3 regions of the Bacillus sp. H1a genome follow, and region 3 is predicted to be linked to each of the others. Evidence: riboswitches for the same ligand, from Rfam matches in the RefSeq annotation. Region 3 holds a riboswitch; each other region holds the start of a gene.
What was found. Region 3 has a riboswitch for thiamine pyrophosphate ahead of tenA (thiaminase II). Riboswitches for the same ligand answer to the same signal wherever they lie in the genome.
Positions count from the first base shown of each region.

Region 1: it holds a riboswitch for thiamine pyrophosphate, as region 3 does, so the genes downstream of both, tenA (thiaminase II) here and tenA (thiaminase II) in region 3, are expected to answer to the same signal.
Region 2: it holds a riboswitch for thiamine pyrophosphate, as region 3 does, so the genes downstream of both, thiC (phosphomethylpyrimidine synthase ThiC) here and tenA (thiaminase II) in region 3, are expected to answer to the same signal.

Region 1 covers NZ_AYMH01000029.1:143,178-150,332, forward strand. Annotated here, with positions in the region: gene U860_RS0114650 (DUF3959 family protein) at 1-1, opposite strand, end outside; gene U860_RS0114655 (RNaseH domain-containing protein) at 227-2,614, opposite strand; gene tenA (thiaminase II) at 2,978-3,664, opposite strand; TPP riboswitch at 3,809-3,914, opposite strand; gene U860_RS0114670 (D-alanine--D-alanine ligase) at 4,010-4,924, opposite strand; gene U860_RS0114675 (PLP-dependent aminotransferase family protein) at 4,929-6,377, opposite strand; gene U860_RS0114680 (homoserine dehydrogenase) at 6,467-7,155, opposite strand, start outside.
Region 2 covers NZ_AYMH01000019.1:21,158-28,312, forward strand. Annotated here, with positions in the region: gene U860_RS0108315 (LTA synthase family protein) at 1-944, opposite strand, end outside; gene U860_RS0108320 (YkvA family protein) at 1,473-1,838, shown strand; gene U860_RS0108325 (metal-binding protein) at 1,889-2,380, shown strand; gene U860_RS0108330 (DUF4870 domain-containing protein) at 2,433-2,750, opposite strand; gene lldP (L-lactate permease) at 3,049-4,707, shown strand; TPP riboswitch at 4,779-4,894, shown strand; gene thiC (phosphomethylpyrimidine synthase ThiC) at 5,007-6,767, shown strand; gene U860_RS0108345 (cytochrome d ubiquinol oxidase subunit II) at 7,064-7,155, opposite strand, start outside.
Region 3 covers NZ_AYMH01000047.1:3,101-10,255, forward strand. Annotated here, with positions in the region: gene U860_RS0122030 (DUF3965 domain-containing protein) at 1-47, shown strand, start outside; gene U860_RS0122040 (hypothetical protein) at 289-621, opposite strand; gene U860_RS0122045 (SH3 domain-containing protein) at 627-1,784, opposite strand; TPP riboswitch at 2,035-2,147, shown strand; TPP riboswitch at 2,208-2,310, shown strand; gene tenA (thiaminase II) at 2,400-3,095, shown strand; gene U860_RS0122055 (ABC transporter ATP-binding protein) at 3,064-3,813, shown strand; gene U860_RS0122060 (ABC transporter permease) at 3,813-4,565, shown strand; gene U860_RS0122065 (ABC transporter substrate-binding protein) at 4,562-5,563, shown strand; gene tenI (thiazole tautomerase TenI) at 5,574-6,194, shown strand; gene thiO (glycine oxidase ThiO) at 6,187-7,155, shown strand, end outside.

The DNA of each region.
Region 1 (7,155 bases), on a different contig from region 3:
CCATTCCCCATTCCTTTCAAATTCTTTTTCAGTTTTGTAAAGTAAATTTCATATTTTAAGGCAACTCTTCGTGATACAATAGTGGTATTTCTAAAAAACATCTTAATCCCGTATGTGAATAAAGTAAATATGAAAAAGAAAATATACATGACAAATCATATCTATATTTACATTAAAAAATGACAAATCCTGCTCATTATAACTAGCAGGATTTGTTTACTGATATTTAAATTAATAACAACGAATCTTCCTTTTCTAAGATCGTTATATCCAAATCTAATTCATCATTAAATTCTTTAAATTCTCTTGCATCTATATCCGTAATATAATTTTTTATTAATTTAGCCATTTGCATCGAATACGTCTTGTGTATATTTCTTTCCGTGAGCGAGCTTGTTTTATAACACATGTAATGTATCAATTTGGCGATGTCGTCCCTCTCTTCGGGTTTTGCACCTAACGGGATAATTTCAAGTATGTACTGCTGTACTATCTCATCACACTCTAACACGTGCGCATTAGTGCTATAATACATTCCTTTTTGATCTGCAAATAAGCCACTCTCATCTATAACGTAATTATGTTCTCTAGTAATATAACTCGGTACATCAAAAGTTGTATTAATTCTTACTACTTTTAAATTTGAATATTCTTTTGAATTCGAGATTATATCGGGTAAAACATCTATATCAATGGTTTCATTTTGCAACTCTTTTATCCAATATTTTCTCATATTTGCATCTACAATAAAATAAACATCTTCATTTCGCTTTTGCGCATCTTGTAATATTTCAACTAACGTTTCGGACACGAATTGTTTAAAACGAACTCCCATATCATTTCTTTTAGATGGCTGGGGTACAACCGCATTATAATTATCTATATTTAATAATGTATGATCAATCGTGTTCCACTCTGCTTGTCCGTATAATTTATATGAAATTTCTGTCCCATTTATTTTTGAAAAAATAGGTAAGGAATCGAATTTATATATTTTCTCAATTGATAAATTTACATAAGTACCTGGTAATTCCATCTTATTCCAACTACGCTTTAAGAAACCCTTTTGCTCTAACAAACTAAAAACTGCGGTTATTATTTCTCCTTTAGACACACTTTGTCCGATAAATAAATTAATAAATGTTGAAATACGTTTCGTTCGAGCGAATCCTTCACGAATAATTTGCTTCGGATCAATTTTCTCACGCCCGTCATAGTTTTTTATTGCGATTAATGCTAACGTCGTTTCATTTCGCTCTCCTGCTGTAGCGTGCACAGCTTTCACGACATCGTCAACAAGATTTGTTTTATATTTATGGCAATATTGCATGCGATATGGATTTTGTAACACTTTCTCAATATTACATCTCACTATCTTCAACAAAACTGGAGCGTCTGCATTTAATAAATAAGTGGAATCATCATTCTGAGCCAGAACTACTTTGCTTTCTAATAACGCTTGTTCTATCTCTATTAATATATCGTTCGACCATACTTCTAACGTAATTGTTTTTAATCCCTTTGGCGCAAATAAAGGTAATTGTTCATTTTCAGTATTAGTTAATATCTTTTCACATTCTGGAAGCAATGTGAAATATGGAAAACTTCGCTGGAATTCATTAAAAAGTTCCTCTTTATCTCTTACTTTTATACCAAATTTTATTTTTGTTCCTTGAACTTTATATATTTTTTCATTATATGGAAGTAGCACTCTGACATTCGTTCCCGCAATATACTCTTTCGGATATTGAAGAATATGATCTAACACTACTTCTCCTCCTATCTTAAAATCATCTTTTAAATTTCTATAAAGTTTAATCCACTTTATTCCTTTTTTCGCTTGTTGCACTTTTAACTTTACAAATCGCTGCTTTTTATTTTCCGATGCAAATTCAGGAGTTGAAACTAGTATTAATCCGCGTTTCCGACTCAAAAGTATAGACATATCTTTATGATTATATTGTTGATAAAATCGCCTAATCCCTATGGATACTTTCAAAAGTGGAATATTCTCGCCTCCACGAGTTATATATTCAAACCGATACACATAAGCGAAATAATCTTGTGTTTCTTCATCTATAATTGGCTCTGACATCGCTTCACAAATATTTTGTGATCGAAGTGGTGAAAAATATATTTCTTCTTCATTCTTATTATTCATACGTACAGGCTGTTCGCAAAAAACATGTGTAATTAATGCTGGAACCCATTTAAAATATGTTTCTTTATCATGTAATACTGGTAAATTACATATTAAATCATAATGCCATTCTAAACATGGTGGATCTGTTAATTTATTCGGTTTCCAATCATGAATAACCGCATACCAACTTTGTAAAATATAGTCCAACTGTTCTTGTCTCATTGGTTCTTTTGAAACAATCCAAGGCGTATCTTCCTTTAATATATATGGATTATGCTGAATGAATAATATGTCAGAGAACATATCATACAATCTTTCATTTAAAAGTTTTAATTTGCTCGTTAATAAAAATGTTCTATAATGTATATCTACAATATCAAGCCATTCAATGGGAAAATATATATATGCTACTTTTTCATTAAAGAGGGGTTCTACTACATCATTAAATGTTAATAATTGTATTTTTTTCATACTATGAATACTTCCTCTCTTTATTAATTATCTTGATTATGAATAAAACTAAAAAAGCTCGCTAATTTTTATAAAGCCCAATCTAATTAATTTAAAACCAAGTACTTCAGAAGAAACATTTTAATCTAATTATACGAATATAACATTACATAAACCAACCTCATGAAAGATACCAATACTTTCTTATATTTCACGTATTACTTTTACCATATTAATCCCTCCTTACATCGCCTAGTATAATACAAAACGATTATATGATAAATCGTTATATTCTGTATATATAATTTACAAAATATTTACAGAAACTAAATATATTAAAAGGTATCGCCTCTTTATATAGCGATACCTTCACTATACTCTTTTTTAAAAAACACCTTTAACTTCTTCATTCACCGGCCATTTTTCTAATGTATATGCCATTTCCCAAAATGAATATTCATATTGACTACTAATAATAAAGTGTTTTCTCATACGATTACGGTCTGCCTCTGTTACTTTTTCAGCGATAGTATCTAATCGTGTGATTTGCTCTTCTACTAATGTACGGAACCAATCCGATCCATATGCAGAAATCCATTCTTGATAGATGGGTTCTTCTGGCTGACTTCCTTTTAAACGTTCACCAATTTCATAATATAACCAATAGCAAGGTAGTATAGCTGCAATAATATCTCCTAAATGCCCCTCATAAGCAGCACGATACATATGGGATGTATACGCATATGCAGTTGGTGCTGGTACAAAATTGTCTTTTTCTTCTTTCGTAATTCCTAATTTCTTAGCAAAGTTCTTATGTAATGATAACTCAGCTTCATATGTATTTTGTGCATGATGCGCCATACGAGCCGTCGTTTCTAATTCAAGGGCCTTTGCAGCACCTAATGTTTGCACTCGTGCAAAATGACTTAAATAATATGAATCTTGGAGCACATAATAACGGAAACTAGCTAAATCTAGTGTTCCTTCTCCGAGTTTTTTCACAAACGGATGATTGAAACTCGATTCCCAAATAAAATTTACTTCATTACGTAATGACTGTGAAAAAGACACTTAAATCCCTCCAATAAATAAAAGTCTACTTTTGAAACTATATAATAAGTACTTCTCCTGGTTTCTAGTGCTGTAAAATAAAAAAACTTTCTTTACAAGCGTAAAGAAAGTGAAATAGACATCAAAAACGTATTCGTTAATCATTATCCGTCTTCTCCACTTCCCTACGCTAGCATTAACCAGATCAGGTACTAAGAGTCTCAAAAATACTTTTGATCTCAGCCTATTATAGGCACCCCTAGTGGATAAATATATAGTTTTCGTATTCATCATAGCATACTTCTTGAAACTGTCAAACTTATTGGATTGTTCTATTAAAATAATAAACCAATCATTTTTTAAAAATTAAAATCCTTCGTTTTTCCTTACTTGTAAAGACGTTTCAACGATCATATCTAATAGCTTACTATAGCTAATTCCCGCTGCTTCTGCGCTTTTTGGCAACAAGCTTGATTTTGTCATTCCAGGTAACGTATTAACTTCCATTACATATGGAATTCCATCTTTTACAATCATATCAACTCTAGCGTAAACACTACATTTTAATGCTCTATAACAAGCAATTGACGCTTTATTTACAAGATCTTTAATTTCAGCTGGAAGTTCTATAACTTCTTCAACTGTACTAGCATCATCATATTTTGCATTGTAGTCAAAAAACTCAGCTGCATGTCGAATTGAAATGATAGGTAACTGTTTTCCATCAAAAATGGAACACGTAATCTCGTCACCTTTTATATACTTCTCAATTACTACTTCAGAATCCCATTCGAATACAGTTTCCAGCATAGAAATTAATTCATTTTTATTATAGACGATTTTTACTCCAACACTCGATCCGCCAGTGTTTGGTTTTACCACTAATGGAAAGCCTAACTTATCTAACTCTTCAAGCTTTAGATCCTCCATTTTCGTAAGTTCAATCCAATCTGGTGTTTCTACTCCTTCATAACGCAAAATCTTTTTCGAAATATTTTTGTCCATACATATACCGCTAGATAACATATTACTCCCGCTATAAGGGATACCTAAACTCTCAAGCGTTCCTTGAATTGTCCCATCTTCTCCGTATTTTCCGTGTAATGCTAGCAATGCAAAATCAATGTCTTTCGCTTTTTCAATTAAATCAATTTTTTCATTTAACGTAATTGGAACTATTTCATACTTACTCTTATCTAAATGTGCAATCATTTCATTCCCAGTCATAATTGATACTTGTTTTTCAGAGGATACTCCTCCCATAATAACGCCAATTCTCATCTTCTCAACTCCAAATTTCATTTTTTAATGTATCACCAATTATTTGAATACCGCTAACAATTTCCTTTTCTTTCAAACGTGAAAAGCCTAATCGGAAAGTGTTCGCTCCTCCTCCATCAGAGTAAAAAACATCTCCAGGAGAAAACGTAACTCCTTTCTCATAACATTTTTGTAAAAGTGTGCGGGCATGAATTTTTTCTTCCAATTCTATAAATAAATGAAGTCCACCATCTCCAGTCATTCTTTTAAACGGGATGTACTGATTACACGCCCCAACAGCTAACTCATATTTTTTCTTATAAACAGATCTTGCCTTTTTTAAATATTTTTCGAAATATCCTTCATGTAAATATTGAAACAGAACAGCTTGATCTAACGTTGATGTGTGAATGGTCCTTGCTCTTTTTACACTTTCTAAATAATGAATCAGTTCTTTGTCTGCAATGATCCAACCTACACGTAAACCAGGGAAAAGTACCTTTGAAAAGCTACTAATATAAATCACATTATTACCAGCCCCAGCAAAAGTTAATAATGGCGCTAAATGTGAACCTGAATAACGTAATTCTTCATTAAATCCGTCCTCTATAATAGGAATCTTATATTTTGAAAATAACCTCATCAATTCCGTTCTTTTCTCCGAACTCGTAACAATACCGGTTGGATTATGATAAGAAGGAATTAAATACGCGAAATCAAAATCCTTTTCACGCAAACTTTTTTCTAATTGATTCGTATCAATACCATCATCTCTCATATCCATCCCATGAACTTCAAGTCCATGTAAGCGAAAAAGCTTCAGTGCAGCATGGTGAGTTGGATTCTCACAAATAACACGCCCTGATTTCTTCGATAAAGAAGATAATACAATATCTAACCCTTCTGTAAATCCGTTTGTAATTAAAATATCTTTGTTCGAAATGTCTACACCTTTCATTTCCATGTAATGAAGTAGATAATTCATTAACGGTCGATAACCTTTTGCATATCCGTAGTTCAATACGATATTCCCTTCAATGGACATACGAGTAAGAAAAGCTCTTTTGAAATTTTCAACATCAAATAGCTTTTCGTCCGGGGCTATACTATTAAAAACAATCATTCCTTTTTCCCAGCGAACACCATGTTTCATTAAATCTAATTCATCCGCTAATGCGGTAACTGTATTGAGTTTATTTTTCCAATCTATTTCAACAGACGAAGTGTTACTTATATCCACCTTCGCAACAAAATTTCCTTTTCCTTTAACTGCATAAATTAGCCCTTCTTGTTCTAAATCCGCATAAGCAGCGAGTACTGTATTTCTGCTCACAGATAATAATTCACTCAGTTCTCGGGTTGATGGAATTTTCTGGTTCCCTAACAAATGCCCTTTCATAATCATCTTTTTCAAATAATCCTTCAATTGAATATAAACGGGACGATCTTTTACAACTTTAAAATCCTTAAACAATTCCTTACCCCCTGCAATTATTTTTGCATATTTATTTCATTCTCAAAAGGTCCACTACATATGTATTTTTTATTAATAGCGGTACGGTCTTACAAATCTTTACGATATAAGTTAATTACATCTTTTAAAGCAGCAGCAGCTGCTCCGCGTGGATTAGAAGCTCCACCAATTGTAGTGACTTGTCCCATTGTATCTGTAAAGAACGTAATTCCTTTTTCGGTACCATTTATATTTGCTAACGGGTGCTCTTTCTCTATATCACATGGTTGTACCTTTAAGTTTATCTTTCCATCATCATCTTTATATGCTGATGCAATTAATTTAATAGATTTATTTTGTTCCTTCACATTTTGAATTTGTTCTTTTGTAATGTCTTCTATTCCTTCGATATGTATGTCTTTAAGTGAATACTCTGTTCCCATTAAACTATTCGTCAAAAGTAATAATTTACATGCGCTATCCATCCCGCTAATATCTAATAATGGGTTAGTCTCCGCAATTCCTTTATTTTGTGCTTCATGCAACGCTTCTTCAAACGTTTTATCTTCTTCATACATCTTTGTAAGAATATAATTTGTTGTCCCGTTCAATATTCCTTCTATCTTTTCAATATGGCAACCTGCTAAACTTAGTTGTCCAATGTCTAATGTAGGTAACGCAGCCGCAGTTGCACCGCTATACCGAATACGTGAGCCTGAAATACGTGCTTCCTCATTCAGTTCACTCCAAGCTGTAACAAGTGCGCCTTTTGAAATAGCTACTACATCCATTTGATTTT
Region 2 (7,155 bases), on a different contig from region 3:
CCGCGGTCTAGTGGATATAGTGAGGTATCTACTAAGAATTCAGCATCAGATGTTTTACCTTGTCCAGTTTGATGGAAGAAGTTATCGAAGTAATAACTTTCTTTCGCAAATTGGTTTAGGAATGGTGTAACTTCTTGTCCGTTAACTGTCGCACCAATTAAGAATGTTTGTAATGATTCAAGAGAGACAACAATTACGTTTTTCCCTTTTGCAACACCATACATATTTGGATCTGGTTTACTTTGTGTTGTTTTCACGTAGTTTTCTGTTTCTTGTAATTTACTACCATCAGCAAATGCTTTTTGTGAACTTGATTTTGCTTGTAAGCCAAGGTCATATACTTGGTGTACGTATAATCCTAAGTTTTTAACAAGCATAACGCGGTCGAATGAACGAGTTAATAGTTCTGGACGTTCAGTTTCTGCAAGTCCTAGGTTTGCGAAGAAAATAGCAACTGTTGACACGAAGTATAGGGAACGCATCGGACGTGCTACACGCTCTGTCGGTGCAAAATTTTTCTTCTTCTTTAACAGAATGAAGAATACGATAATATCCGCAAATGCAAGGATAATTTTGAAGTTAAATAGTTCTTTCACACTAGAACCTAAGCTTCCGAAATTAGATGTTTGTCCTAGTACCGGTAAAGTAACGAAATCATTGTAGAATCCGTAGAACATTACGTTACCAACAAGAATGATTGTTAAGACAAAATTAATTCCCAGTGCTATATAGTTACGTTTTTTCCCCTTTGCAAATAATGCAAGACCCACAAACAGTAATGATGCTGCTAGTGGACTAAGGAATAAAATGAATTCTTGCATGAAAGATTCAAGTTTTAAATCGAAGCTTGTGCGTGTAATGATGTAGGTTTTTAGCCATATGGCCAAAGCTACGAATAAAGTGAAACGCACATTTTGAAATTGTGATTTCATGGTTTCTTTCATTCATTTCCACCCTTTCTCTATCAGGCTTGGTCGATTTTGGAGCGAAAGATGTTAAAATAAAAAATACATAGTTTTCTTGGCCATAATTAGAGTTTCTATATTCACCCATATACGACTTTAACTATGCATACCCTTTTGGTTTCTTGTGTTGCTCATAAGCATAACGTCATTTCTGTATTATACAACAAAATTCATTTCTGAGAAACACTATAACATTTTACATTTTTTGTATGTAGTTTGTCACTGCCAGAGAAAACTTTAACATTCGCTTATATGCTCGTCAACTAGAAAATATAACAGAAATTGAAAGTTTTTTGTTGAGAAATATGGAATGAAGAGTTTTAGGTGGCTGACTAGAAAACTATTATATGAAGGAAAATACGGGAAAATTAACGAACACTTGTTCTTTCTGTGTTTGTTTGTTACAATAAAATTTCATTGATAGATTATGTGTAATTTTGATGAACTTTTACTGATAACAATAACATATTGTAGCTTATTTCTTTTGAAGAATAGGGAGGCTTTTGAATGAAACAAAAATTTTCAGCTGAAGCGTTTTGGAAGAAAATAAAACATGTTGCAAAGCAGGCAGGGCAGTCGGTAATTTATGCGAGTTTATTATTGTTTTACGTTTTGCAAAGACCTGATGTTCCAAAACGAGTGAAAATTATTGTAATTGGAGCACTTGCTTATTTCATTGCACCGATTGATGCAATCCCGGATTTCATTGCTGGAATTGGTTATACGGATGATTTGGGTGCGTTAACGGCCGCACTATTACAAGCATCGATATACGTAAATGAAGATGTGAAAGATAAGGCACGAGTGAAGTTGGCAGAATGGTTTAGTTCGGATATAGACACATCATTTATCGATCAAAAATTAGATCAATAGGTGAGAACTGTCATAGGATGACAGGGCGAACGTAAGCGAGGAAGTGCATTATGCCATCAGGAAGAACGCATACGAAAATAAACTTAATATCTCTTCCAGTTGTTTTGTTTATGCTCGTTTCGTATGGATTAACAAATTTTGATTTTTTATTAACTTTTGCAATTGGATTTTTAGTAGGCACTTTCTTTTTAACACCGGATTTAGATACGTATAGTAATGCGTATAATAAATGGGGATTACTCCGCATTTTTTGGTATCCATATAGGAGCGTAATGCCCCATCGTTCCTTTTTCACACATACGATTATACTTGGTGATATTATTCGTATTGCATACATGTTAATCGTGTTTTATCCGTTTTTATTCCTATTAAATATGATAGCATTGGACGGGAATTTAATAGAAATTGCGAAGGAACATGAGGTTGAAATTGTAACGTTTGTAATGGGAATTGTAGTGGCGAGTACGCTCCACATTATAGCGGATAAAGTGAATACGCGCCGAAAGAAAATGATGAGAAAAAAGAAGAAACGCAGAAGATAAAGGACACTTGCAAATTGCAAGTGTCCTTTTTTAATTAAACGTTTGTTTAAAATTAAGCTTTCAGCACTTTAATACCTTTTACGATGTTCCAAATGAAGTAGTATAAGCTAATGATTCCGCAAATACATAAGACAATGATTGCTCCGATTCCAAGTGTTACATCAGGTTGTTCAGATCCAATACCCATAATTCCTAGAATAATTAAACCGATAAATGTAGCGATACTTGGAATTATGTGTGTCCATAGAGCTCGTTTCGCATGTGGCTTTGTTTCAGAATCGCCTACAATCCAAACGATAATAGGGAATAAGATAGGCGCAAATAGTACACTAAAGTATGATAAAGCTGCTAGTATTTTGTTTCCGTTCATATATATCACCTCATAAATAATGTCCGTTGTTATATTTTTATTATGCAGGAAATTTGTCTAGCTTCCTATCGATGAACCTTACAAGAACGTGACGTTTTTGTAAGATTTTCACGCGAGATAATAAAATTTTCAAAAAAATCTTTTTTAATGGAAAATGATATGTTAAAGTAGAAATGAAACTTAGTGAAAACGTTTTCTTAAACGTTTTTTATTTTTAGGTTAAAAGGTATGATGACCTGATAGTCTATTGATAAGGTTATATTTTATTTAAAAGGGGATTATTGAGGGGGAGAGAACAATGAACACATGGACACAAGTTTATGACCCATTCGGTAACATTTGGATTTCCGCAGCGGTCGCACTTATTCCAATTATCTTTTTTTTCTTAGCTTTAGCAGTTTTACGCATGAAGGGGTATGTGGCAGGATTTATTACAGTTGTATTAACAATTTTGGTGGCGTTATTTGCGTATAAAATGCCGTTCACAAAGGCAATGACAGCAACCGGGTATGGTTTCTTATACGGATTATGGCCAATTGCTTGGATTATCATTATGTCGGTATTTTTATATAAAATTTCTGTGAAAACAGGTCAATTTGATATCATTCGTGCATCTGTATTATCAATTACAAATGACCATCGATTACTCGTTATTTTAATCGGATTTTCATTTGGAGCATTTTTAGAAGGGGCAGCAGGATTTGGTGCACCAGTAGCGATCACGGCAGCGCTTCTTGCAGGTCTTGGATTAAATCCTTTATATGCAGCAGGTCTTTGTTTAATCGCAAATACTGCACCAGTAGCGTTCGGAGCAATGGGGATTCCGATTACAGTTGCTGGACAAGTAACAGGCATTGATCCGCATAAAATCGGACAAATGGCTGGACATCAATTACCGTTCTTATCTTTATTTGTTCCATTCTTTATCGTATTTTTAATGGACGGTTTTAAAGGAGTAAGACAAACGTGGCCTGCTTTATTTGTAGCGGGTAGTTCATTTGCAATTACACAGTTTATTACAGCGACGTTTTTAGGGCCAGAACTTCCTGATATTACGTCAGCACTTGTAAGTTTAGTAAGTTTATCGCTATTCTTAAAAGTTTGGCAGCCGAAAGAAATTTATCAGTCTAAAGAAGCGAATAGCGAAGTAGCAGCAACGACGGTGACATCTATGCCGAAACTAACAGTAGGAAAAGTAGTAAAAGCATGGTCTCCGTTCATTATTTTAACTGTGATGGTAGTCATTTGGAGCCAAAGTTTCTTTAAAGCATTATTCGCTCCAGGCGGCGCTTTAGAAAGTCTTGTATTTAAGTTTGAAATTCCAGGCTTGCACAATTTAGTAATGAAAGCAGAGCCTATTGTAAATAAACCAACACCTTATGAAGCAATCTTGAAATTAGATATTTTATCAGCGACTGGAACAGCGATTTTAATTGCGTGTATCATTTCTATCTTTATTTTGAAAATGAGTGCAAAAGATGCAGTAGCAACATTTAAAGAAACATTAAACGAACTGAAAATGCCAATTCTATCTATTGGATTCGTATTAGGATTCGCATTTATCGCAAACTATTCTGGTTTATCTTCTACATTAGCGTTAGCGCTAGCAGGAACTGGCGGACTATTCCCGTTCTTCTCACCATTCCTAGGCTGGATTGGCGTATTCTTAACAGGATCAGATACGTCAGCGAACGCACTGTTCTCGAATTTACAAGCAATTACAGCGCAGCAAGTTGGCGTATCTGAAGTGCTTCTCGTTGCAGCAAATACAACAGGTGGTGTAACAGGTAAAATGATTTCTCCGCAATCGATTGCGATTGCTTGTGCGGCAGTTGGTCTTGCTGGAAAAGAATCAGATCTGTTCCGTTTCACGGTGAAACATAGTTTATTCTTCGTTATTATTGTTGGGATTATGACGTATGTGCAGGCTTATTATTTGACTTGGATGATTCCGTAAACAATAAAAGAATTAACCTTTGCATTTTTCAGATTATCGTGTATGATGGGAAAGTATTGAAAATTAAATCAGTGATAAACTAGGGGTGCCTAACGTATGCGTAGGCTGAGAGAGAAGCGTGTGAACTTCTTAACCCTTTGGACCTGATCTGGCTCGTACCAGCGTAGGGAAGTTAACGGCTTTACATAATTATGTCTTTATGAGCCAGGTCCTTATTTTTTTATGGACCTGGCTCTTTTTATTTTGGCATACGCTGGCCATATCTCGTCCTTGTCACGAACAGGGGGGCAATAAAGGTTATGAAACAGTCTGTTTCAGCTGAGCAAATTGAATTGAAATCGAGTTTACCAGGGAGTAAAAAAGTATATGTGGATGGACCACGTGAAGGTATGAAAGTACCGATGCGCGAGATTGAACAAAGCGACACGAACGGCATCCCAAATCCGCCAATCCGTGTGTATGATACGAGTGGCCCTTATACGGATCCTGAGTATAAAGTGGAGTTGGAAAAGGGGATTCCAACGCCGCGCCACTCTTGGATCATCACGCGTGGTGATGTGGAAGCTTATGAAGGGCGCGAAATTAAACCCGAGGATGACGGTGTAAAGGTGGCTTCAAAACATACACCTGTTTTCCCGCAAATGAATCGCAGGCCGCTTAAAGCGAAGCAAGGTGCAAATGTTACGCAAATGCATTATGCACGTAATGGCATTATTACATCTGAGATGGAATATGTTGCGATTCGTGAAGGGGTAGAGCCAGAGTTTGTTCGTAAGGAAATTGCGGAAGGACGCGCAATTTTGCCAGCTAACATTAACCATCCAGAAGCAGAACCGATGATAATTGGACGTAATTTCCACGTGAAGGTAAATGCAAATATCGGAAACTCAGCTGTCTCGTCTTCCATTGCAGAAGAAGTAGAGAAGATGACATGGGCAACGCGCTGGGGTGCGGATACGATTATGGATTTATCTACAGGTAAAAATATTCATACAACACGTGAGTGGATTATTCGTAATGCTCCGGTACCAGTTGGAACAGTGCCAATTTATCAAGCGCTTGAAAAAGTAAACGGGATTGCAGAAGATTTAACGTGGGAAGTGTATCGCGATACGTTAATCGAGCAAGCGGAGCAAGGCGTTGATTACTTTACGATTCACGCTGGTGTATTACTTCGTTACATTCCAATTACTGCAAAGCGTACGACAGGTATCGTTTCCCGTGGTGGTTCTATTATGGCGCAGTGGTGTTTATTCCATCATAAAGAAAACTTCCTATATACTCATTTTGAAGAAATTTGTGAAATTATGAAGCAGTACGATGTTTCGTTCTCTCTTGGAGATGGGTTACGTCCAGGTTCCATTGCAGATGCAAACGATGAAGCACAGTTTTCAGAGCTTGAGACACTTGGTGAATTAACGAAAATTGCTTGGAAACATGATGTGCAAGTTATGATCGAAGGACCTGGGCATGTACCGATGCATTTAATTAAAGAGAATATGGAGAAAGAACTTGATATTTGCCAGGGCGCGCCGTTCTACACACTTGGGCCGTTAACGACTGATATCGCACCAGGTTATGACCATATTACATCAGCAATTGGTGCAGCGATGATCGGCTGGTTTGGAACGGCGATGCTTTGCTATGTAACACCGAAAGAACATTTAGGTTTGCCGAACAAAGATGATGTTCGTGAAGGGGTTATTACGTACAAAATTGCTGCGCATGCGGCCGATCTTGCGAAAGGGCATAAAACGGCTCATCAGCGTGATGATGCACTTTCAAAAGCACGATTTGAATTCCGTTGGCGCGATCAATTTAATTTATCTTTAGATCCTGAACGTGCGATGGAGTATCATGATGAAACGTTGCCAGCAGAAGGGGCGAAAACAGCTCATTTCTGTTCGATGTGTGGACCGAAGTTTTGCAGTATGAGAATTTCACATGATATTCGTGAATATGCGAAAGAAAATGATTTAGAAACGACAGAAGCAATTGAAAAAGGAATGAAAGAGAAGGCAGAACAATTTAAAGAAACTGGTAGTCACTTATATCAATAATACGTTACACCTCTTTACTTGATTGATCACACTGTACCTAGCTTAAATATAGAAGAAGCCCCCTTTGCTAAGACGGTAGCAAAGGGGGCTTCTATTTTCCCTTGAGCAAACGTAGCTTGTCTCAAGTTTGTACTGGTAGTATATTCAGCAAAAAATAAGAAGAACTAGACGTATAATGGGATGATGTGAATATGTGTTTTTTTAGATATAAGGCAAGTATACATAGTAGTGAAATAACTATTAGGAGAGGTTTCTAATAAATGAGGGGCATTCTATGTTTGAATGCCCCTCATTTATTATTTTTCCTTCAAAAAAGTTCGATCCTTCAAGAATAAATTCCAGAAGAAAATAAATCCTGGTAGTAAAATTGCAATCCCGATTGCGTAAA
Region 3 (7,155 bases):
AAAAATATAATCTTAGTTTTATTTATGAAAAATATGCTTGTGGATAAAGAGGACTTTACATATCAAAAATTAATATAAATTAAAAAGGATCTCAAATTTTATGTGAGATCCTTTTTTGTTAGTAAAACAAGGAGAAAGTAATTAAGACAAGAAATAACATTCCATAAAGAAAAAATTGAGCAGTATAACTGCCTTGTATACCAAAAAAAGTATTCGTTTTTTCATATAAATTCAATATATATTTCATTGGGTCATCTTTGAAAGATTGGTACACAGTGTCTCCTCTTTCTAAGCTTCTTGTTCGTGTTTTTGGTTTTTAGGAGCATTAACGTATCTAGCTATGAATAATAAAACAGCCATAAAGAATACAGGAAATGCGGTAGATAAATAAAAACCATTACTAACTATATTTGTTATAAGAGCGCTCAAAAGAAAAATTGCATTATAAATATGGGCAATTTTTTGTTTCAGTTGAACTTGGAATGATTCCATCATAATTTCTAAAGCAACAAAAGCAATGATAATAGACAAAAATACAGTGTTCGTATTATAAATGATTAAACAACAGATTAAACCTAAAAAAGCCAGGTATTCAATAAAGAGAGGTATATTGCGTGGCATACAATTTACCTAACTAAATATGGCAGTGGGTTCACTGCATTTGTTTTTTCAAAATTCCATTCCCCATTATGTAATTCAAAATGGAGATGTTGTCCGTATGAATATCCTGTATTTCCCATATGACCTAGTAATTGTCCGGTTTGTACTTGATCACCAGCTTGTACAGTACGATCTTTCATGTGAGCATAAACTGTTGTATATAATTTCTCATTTATTTGATGGGCGATGAACACGACATTGCCGTAGCTAGCCGAATAATAAGATTTCACAACTTTACCTGCAGCAGCAGCTTGAATAGAGACGTTGCCTTGTGCTGCAATATCTATACCATAATGCATTTGTTCCCAGCGCATATCAAATGTTGAGCTGATTTTCCCTTGGGTAGGGAATTTGAAAACTGCTGGAATTGATGAAGGTGAAGCGGTTGTTTTAGCTTGCGCTTGATTTTGCACTACATATTGTTTTGCCACATATCCGTATCCTGTGCCAAAACGAATTTTATACCAAGTTCCTACTGTTTCTACTACCTGTATTTGTGTACCATTTTGCAGAGAACCGATTGCTGCACTATTTGTGCTAGCAGAGCTACGCACATTTAATTTGGGTGTTGCAACAGTATAAGAAGGAGAACCTTGTACAGTTATACCTTTTACTAGAGGTGTGGATCCATTAGATACAAATGTTTTTTGTACGTAACCAATTTGGCCGTTATGTAATATTTTGTACCAATCTCCTTGTTCACCTTGAATTGTAATGAATTGACCATTTGGCAATATATCTAGAATAGAAGATTCTGTATTAGGTTCAGAACGAACGTTTAATGCGTTTGCATTTACGATATATTGATACTTTTGTTGAACATTTTTTTTGAATAGAATTGCATCTTTTTTCATATAGCCTGTTTTGTTGTTAACGGATACTTTATACCAATCTTGAGCTGTCTCAAGAATAGTAACTGGGCTATTAAATCGAATGTTATCAATTATTGCACTGTCTGCATGGCTATTTTGATGTAGTGCAACGTTGTCAATTTTTACATACCCCGTTTTTGCTTTAGATGATTGCTTAGCAGCAGCTGTTTGTATATCGGATTCTCCCATATAAGGAAGTAACGAAGCAATTGCGATAGTAGTTGCTGTTAAAGCTGTAGCTTTCATATTCATGTAATAAAGACCTCCTCTAGTTGTATAGTTGTAATTTTATTATAGTATAAAGATACAATATATTGGTCTTATTCACATAAATGTAATATGAAATCAATATAAATAATGTTAGAAGAGAGATTCGTATATATATATCATTTGTGGAGCTGCATTTATATTTGTTTAACATGTTAAGATTTAATGCGCAATTAAGAAAATTAAAATAGTTGATGATGACTTATGACAATGTTATACTGACAGTGATAATTTTATAGTTTGCTAGGAGAGCTGGTGTTGCCAGCTGAGAGGAGGGCCGTAAGCCTTTGATCCTTTTCATTACCTGATCTAGATTATGCTAGCGTAGGGAAGCAATTCGGACATTAACAATGAGTCCCCGTTTCTTTGCGTATAGAAACGGGGCTTTTTTATTTGAAAATTTTATATTAACACCACTAGGGGTGCTTTTCGTGCTGAGAGAGGAATAATCCTTAACCCTTACAGACCTGATCTAGGTAATACTAGCGAAGGGAAGTGGAACAACGAATAAAATATATTTTTATTTGCTGTGGCCACTTCTTATATAAAGAAGTGGCTTTTTTATTGGGATAAACAGATATACAGGAAGGGGAAATATAAATGAAATTTTGTGAAAGATTATTTGAGACGGTGCAGCCTGTATGGGAGAAAAGTCATAATCATCCGTTTGTAGTAGGTATGGGGGATAGCACTTTAGAAAAAGATAAATTCCAGTATTATATTATTCAAGATTATTTATACTTGTTGGATTATGCAAAACTATATGCAATTGGTGTTGTAAAGGCAACGAATCCACAAGTTATGGCGAAATTTGCAGAGCAAATAGATGGTATTTTAAATGGTGAAATGACGATTCATAAACAATATGCAAAAAGACTTGGGATTTCTGCCCAGGAGATGGAATCGGCAAAACCATCTGCTAAAAATTTAGCTTATACAAATTATATGATGTCTGTATCTCAAAATGGCACACTTGCAGAATTAATAGCAGCTTTACTTCCATGTATGTGGAGCTATTGGGAGATTGGAAAGCGTTTAAATGATATTCCTGGAGCAAGAGATCATGAGTTCTTTGGGGAGTGGATTCAAGGATATAGTTCTGAAGAATACGGTAACCTTTGTATTTGGTTAATAGATTTATTAAATGAAATGGCAGTTGGGAAGTCAGAGAAAGAGCTAGATCGATTAGAGGAGATTTTCTTATATTCCAGCCGATTTGAATATTTATTCTGGGATATGGCTTATCGTAAGGAGATGTGGGGATTTGAGGAGCAAGAACATACTACAGTTTCGTAATGTTTCCTTTCATTATGATGAAAAACCAATCATAGAGGGACTAAATGCCAATATACAAGAAAAAGAGTTTGTGAGCATTATTGGACCAAGTGGCTGTGGGAAAAGTACTTTATTTCGCCTTATTACAGGTTTAGAAGAGGCGAGCAGCGGACAAATAGAGCTTATGGAAACAAAGAGGCATCCTGTAGGGTATATGCCTCAAAAAGATATGCTTTTGCCATGGAGAACAGTTATTGAGAATGCTGCTTTACCGTTAGAGTGCCAAGGTGTGCAGAAGAAAGAAGCACAGGTAAAGGCAAAGGAACTGTTACATAAATTTGGTTTACAAGGGTACGAGAAAAAATATCCGAAAGATTTATCTGGTGGTATGAGACAGCGCGTATCTTTTATCCGAACTTTATTAACAGGCGGAGAGATATTATTGTTAGATGAACCGTTTAGCGCGTTGGATGCTTTAACGAAGGCATCTTTGCAGGAATGGTTGTTTGAACAATGGCAAGAGTGGGAAAAAACAATTTTATTTATTACACATGACGTTGAAGAAGCCCTTTTTCTTTCTAATCGTATTTTTGTTGTAGAGCAGCAGCCGATAGCTACTTTAACTGAGCGAATTGTGCCGCTTGAACGTAACAGAACAAGAAAAGATTTACATAAGCCTGAAGTGTTAGCGCTTAAGGATGAGCTTCTTAGTATGTTACAAAGGCAGGTACTTGTATGATGAATCGTTTGAAGGAGCTATTACCTGCCCTCACATTAAGTGGAATTTTACTTATTGCTTGGGAAGTAGGAGCAAGAATTGTAGATGAGATGTACATTTTGCCATCACCTTCTGCAATTGTAATGAAGATATGGGCGCTGAAAGATATATTATTTACGGTTCATTTACCTGCAACGTTGTATGTCGTTTTAATAGGTGTTGTTATTTCTATCGTCTTGGGCGTAGGGCTAGCAATGTTAATGAATGCGAGTACGTGGATGGAAAGAGCATTTTATCCATTATTAGTTGCCTCGCAAACAATTCCGATTACAGCGCTTGCGCCGCTATTTGTTTTATGGTTCGGATATACCATTTGGAGTAAGGTTGTTGTCACAGTTTTAATTACATTTTTCCCAATTGCGGTCAATACGTATGATGGACTTCGCAGTACGAAAAGAGAATGGGAAGAGCTTTTAGTTACGTATGGTGCAACGAAAAAAGATGTTTTTCTAAAGCTAAAGTTGCCATCTGCTCTTCCTTACTTTTTCTCAGCGTTAAAAATTGCGGTACCACTTAGCGTTATTGGGGCAGCGATTGGAGAATGGCTCGGTGCGCAAGCTGGGCTTGGATATTTCAGTAAAAGAATGATGACGCAGTTAGACGGAGCGGGGGTATTTGCACCAATTGTATTGTTATCATTATTAGCTATTTTCTTCGTCATACTTGTTTCGATATTAGAAAGGAAATTCATTAGTTGGAGGAAACATTCATGAAATTATTAAAACGCATCTTTGTGTTTACATTATTAGTTGCAATGATTACAGGATGTTCTAGTAATTCAGCATCAGATAAGAGTAAAAAAGAGAAAGAAATAACAGTAATGCTGGATTGGTATCCGAATGCGGTACATAGCTTTATTTATGCCGCAATTGAAAAAGGATACTTTAAAGAAGAAGGAGTAAAGGTGAATATTAAATTCCCTTCTAATCCGACTGATCCATTAACATTAGCAGCTGCTGGAAAAGTGACAGTTGGTTTGTATTATCAGCCAGATGTTGTGATTGCAAGAGCAAATGAAAACATTCCAGTGAAATCAATTGGAGCTGTCGTACGTTCGCCGTTAAATCATGTTGTATCGCTGAAATCAGCAGGTATTCAGTCACCTAAAGACTTAGAAGGAAAAACAGTTGGATATTCTGGAACACCTTTAAGTGAAGCGTATTTAAAAACGATGGTAAAAGAAGATGGTGGTAATCCAGATACAGTGAAAGTAGTCGATGTTGGATTCGATTTAGTACCAGCGTTAATTACGAAAAAAGTAGATGCTGTAACAGGGGCATACATTAACCATGAGGTTCCTGTTATGCGTCATGAAGGTCATGAACCAGCTTACTTTAATCCAGCTGACTACGGGGTGCCGAATTATCATGAGCTTGTATTTGTAACAGGTGATAAAACTTTGAAAAAGGATAAGGAAGCGTTGCAAGCCTTTTTACGTGGTGCGAAAAAAGGCTATGATTTCATGAAGAAAAATCCGGATGAAGCACTAAATATTTTATTAAATCATCAAGAAAAAGAAAACTTCCCACTTGTACCAGAAGTTGAAAAAGAAAGTATGAAAATTTTATTAGAGAAGATGGAAACGAAAGATGAACCATTCTTATCAGATTCAAAAGAGTCATGGGAGCAGCAAAATAAATGGTTGAAAGAAAAAGGGATGACGAAAGAGGTTGTTCCAGCCGATGAACTATTCGAAAACATTTTAAAGTAGGCGAATGCATATGAAAAATGAGCTCCATGTAATCTCAAATGGTCAAATGCCATTCGAAGAGGTAGTGAATGTAGGGATACAAATTGAGAGTGAGATTGATTATTTGCATATTCGTGAGCGTGAGAAAAATACGAAGGAATTGTATTACGGTGTGGAAAGCCTTTTGGAGAAAGGCTTTCCAGCATCCAAAATAGTGATAAATGATCGAATTGATATTGCTATTCTATTAAATATTCCACGTGTTCAGCTAGGGTATCGAAGCGCAGATGTAAAGTTAGTGAAAGAAAAGTTTTCTTATTTGCATGTTGGTTATTCAGTACATTCTTTAGATGAAGCGATAGTGGCATTTAAAAATGGAGCGGATTCGCTCGTTTACGGTCATGTATTTCCAACGGCTTGTAAAAAGGGTGTGCCAGCAAGAGGATTAGAAGAAATTGCTCATATGGCAAGGTGTTTATCAATACCAATCACCGCAATTGGTGGAATCACTCCTGAAAATACAAACGATGTTCTTGCAAATGGTGTAAGTGGCATTGCTGTTATGTCTGGGATTATAAGCAGTAGTAATCCGTATAGCAAGGCGAAATCTTATAAGGAATCAATAAGAAAGTGGGCGGGAAAACATGTGTAAGAAGTATGATGTAGCGATTATTGGCGGAGGTGTAATTGGCAGTTCAATTGCACACTTTCTAGCGGAAAGAGGGCATAAAGTAGCGATTGTAGAGAAGCAAGGAATCGCATCTGAAGCTTCGAAAGCAGCAGCTGGTTTGCTCGGTGTTCAGGCAGAATGGGATGAATATGATCCGTTGTTTGAGCTTGCTAGAGAAAGCCGTGCTATATTTCCACAACTTGCAGAAGTTTTACGTGAAAAAACAGGCATCGATATTGGGTATGAAGAAAAGGGAATTTATCGCATTGCCCAAAATGAAGATGAGAAGGAAAGAATTCTTCATATTATGGATTGGCAACAGAAAACAGGCGAAGATTCCTACTTTCTAACAGGGGAGCATTTGCGGGAAAAAGAACCATTTCTTTCCGAGTCAATTATAGGGGCGGTATATTACCCAAAAGACGGTCATGTTATTGCACCAGAGCTGACGAAAGCATTCGCACATTCCGCGGCATTTTCTGGAGCTGACATATATGAACAGACAGAAGTGTTTGATATTCAAATTGAAAACAATACGGTGACTGGAATTGTTACAAGCGAAGGTGTAATCACATGTGAAAAAGTCGTTATCGCTGGAGGTTCATGGAGTACGAAATTACTACATTATTTCCATAGTGATTGGGGTACATATCCAGTTAAAGGAGAAGTTGTTGCAGTAAGAAGCAGGAAGCCTCTCTTGAAAGCTCCTATTTTCCAAGAGCGGTTTTATATTACGCCAAAGCGCGGTGGCCGTTATGTAATTGGGGCAACGATGAATCCTCATACGTTTAATAAAGCTGTGCAGCCAGAAAGCATAACTTCTATATTAGAGCGTGCTTACACGATATTGCCTGCTTTAAAAGAAGCAGAGTGGGAAAGTACGTGGGCTGGGTTAAGACCGCAGTCTAATCATGGAGCTCCTTATATGGGAGAGCATGAAGAA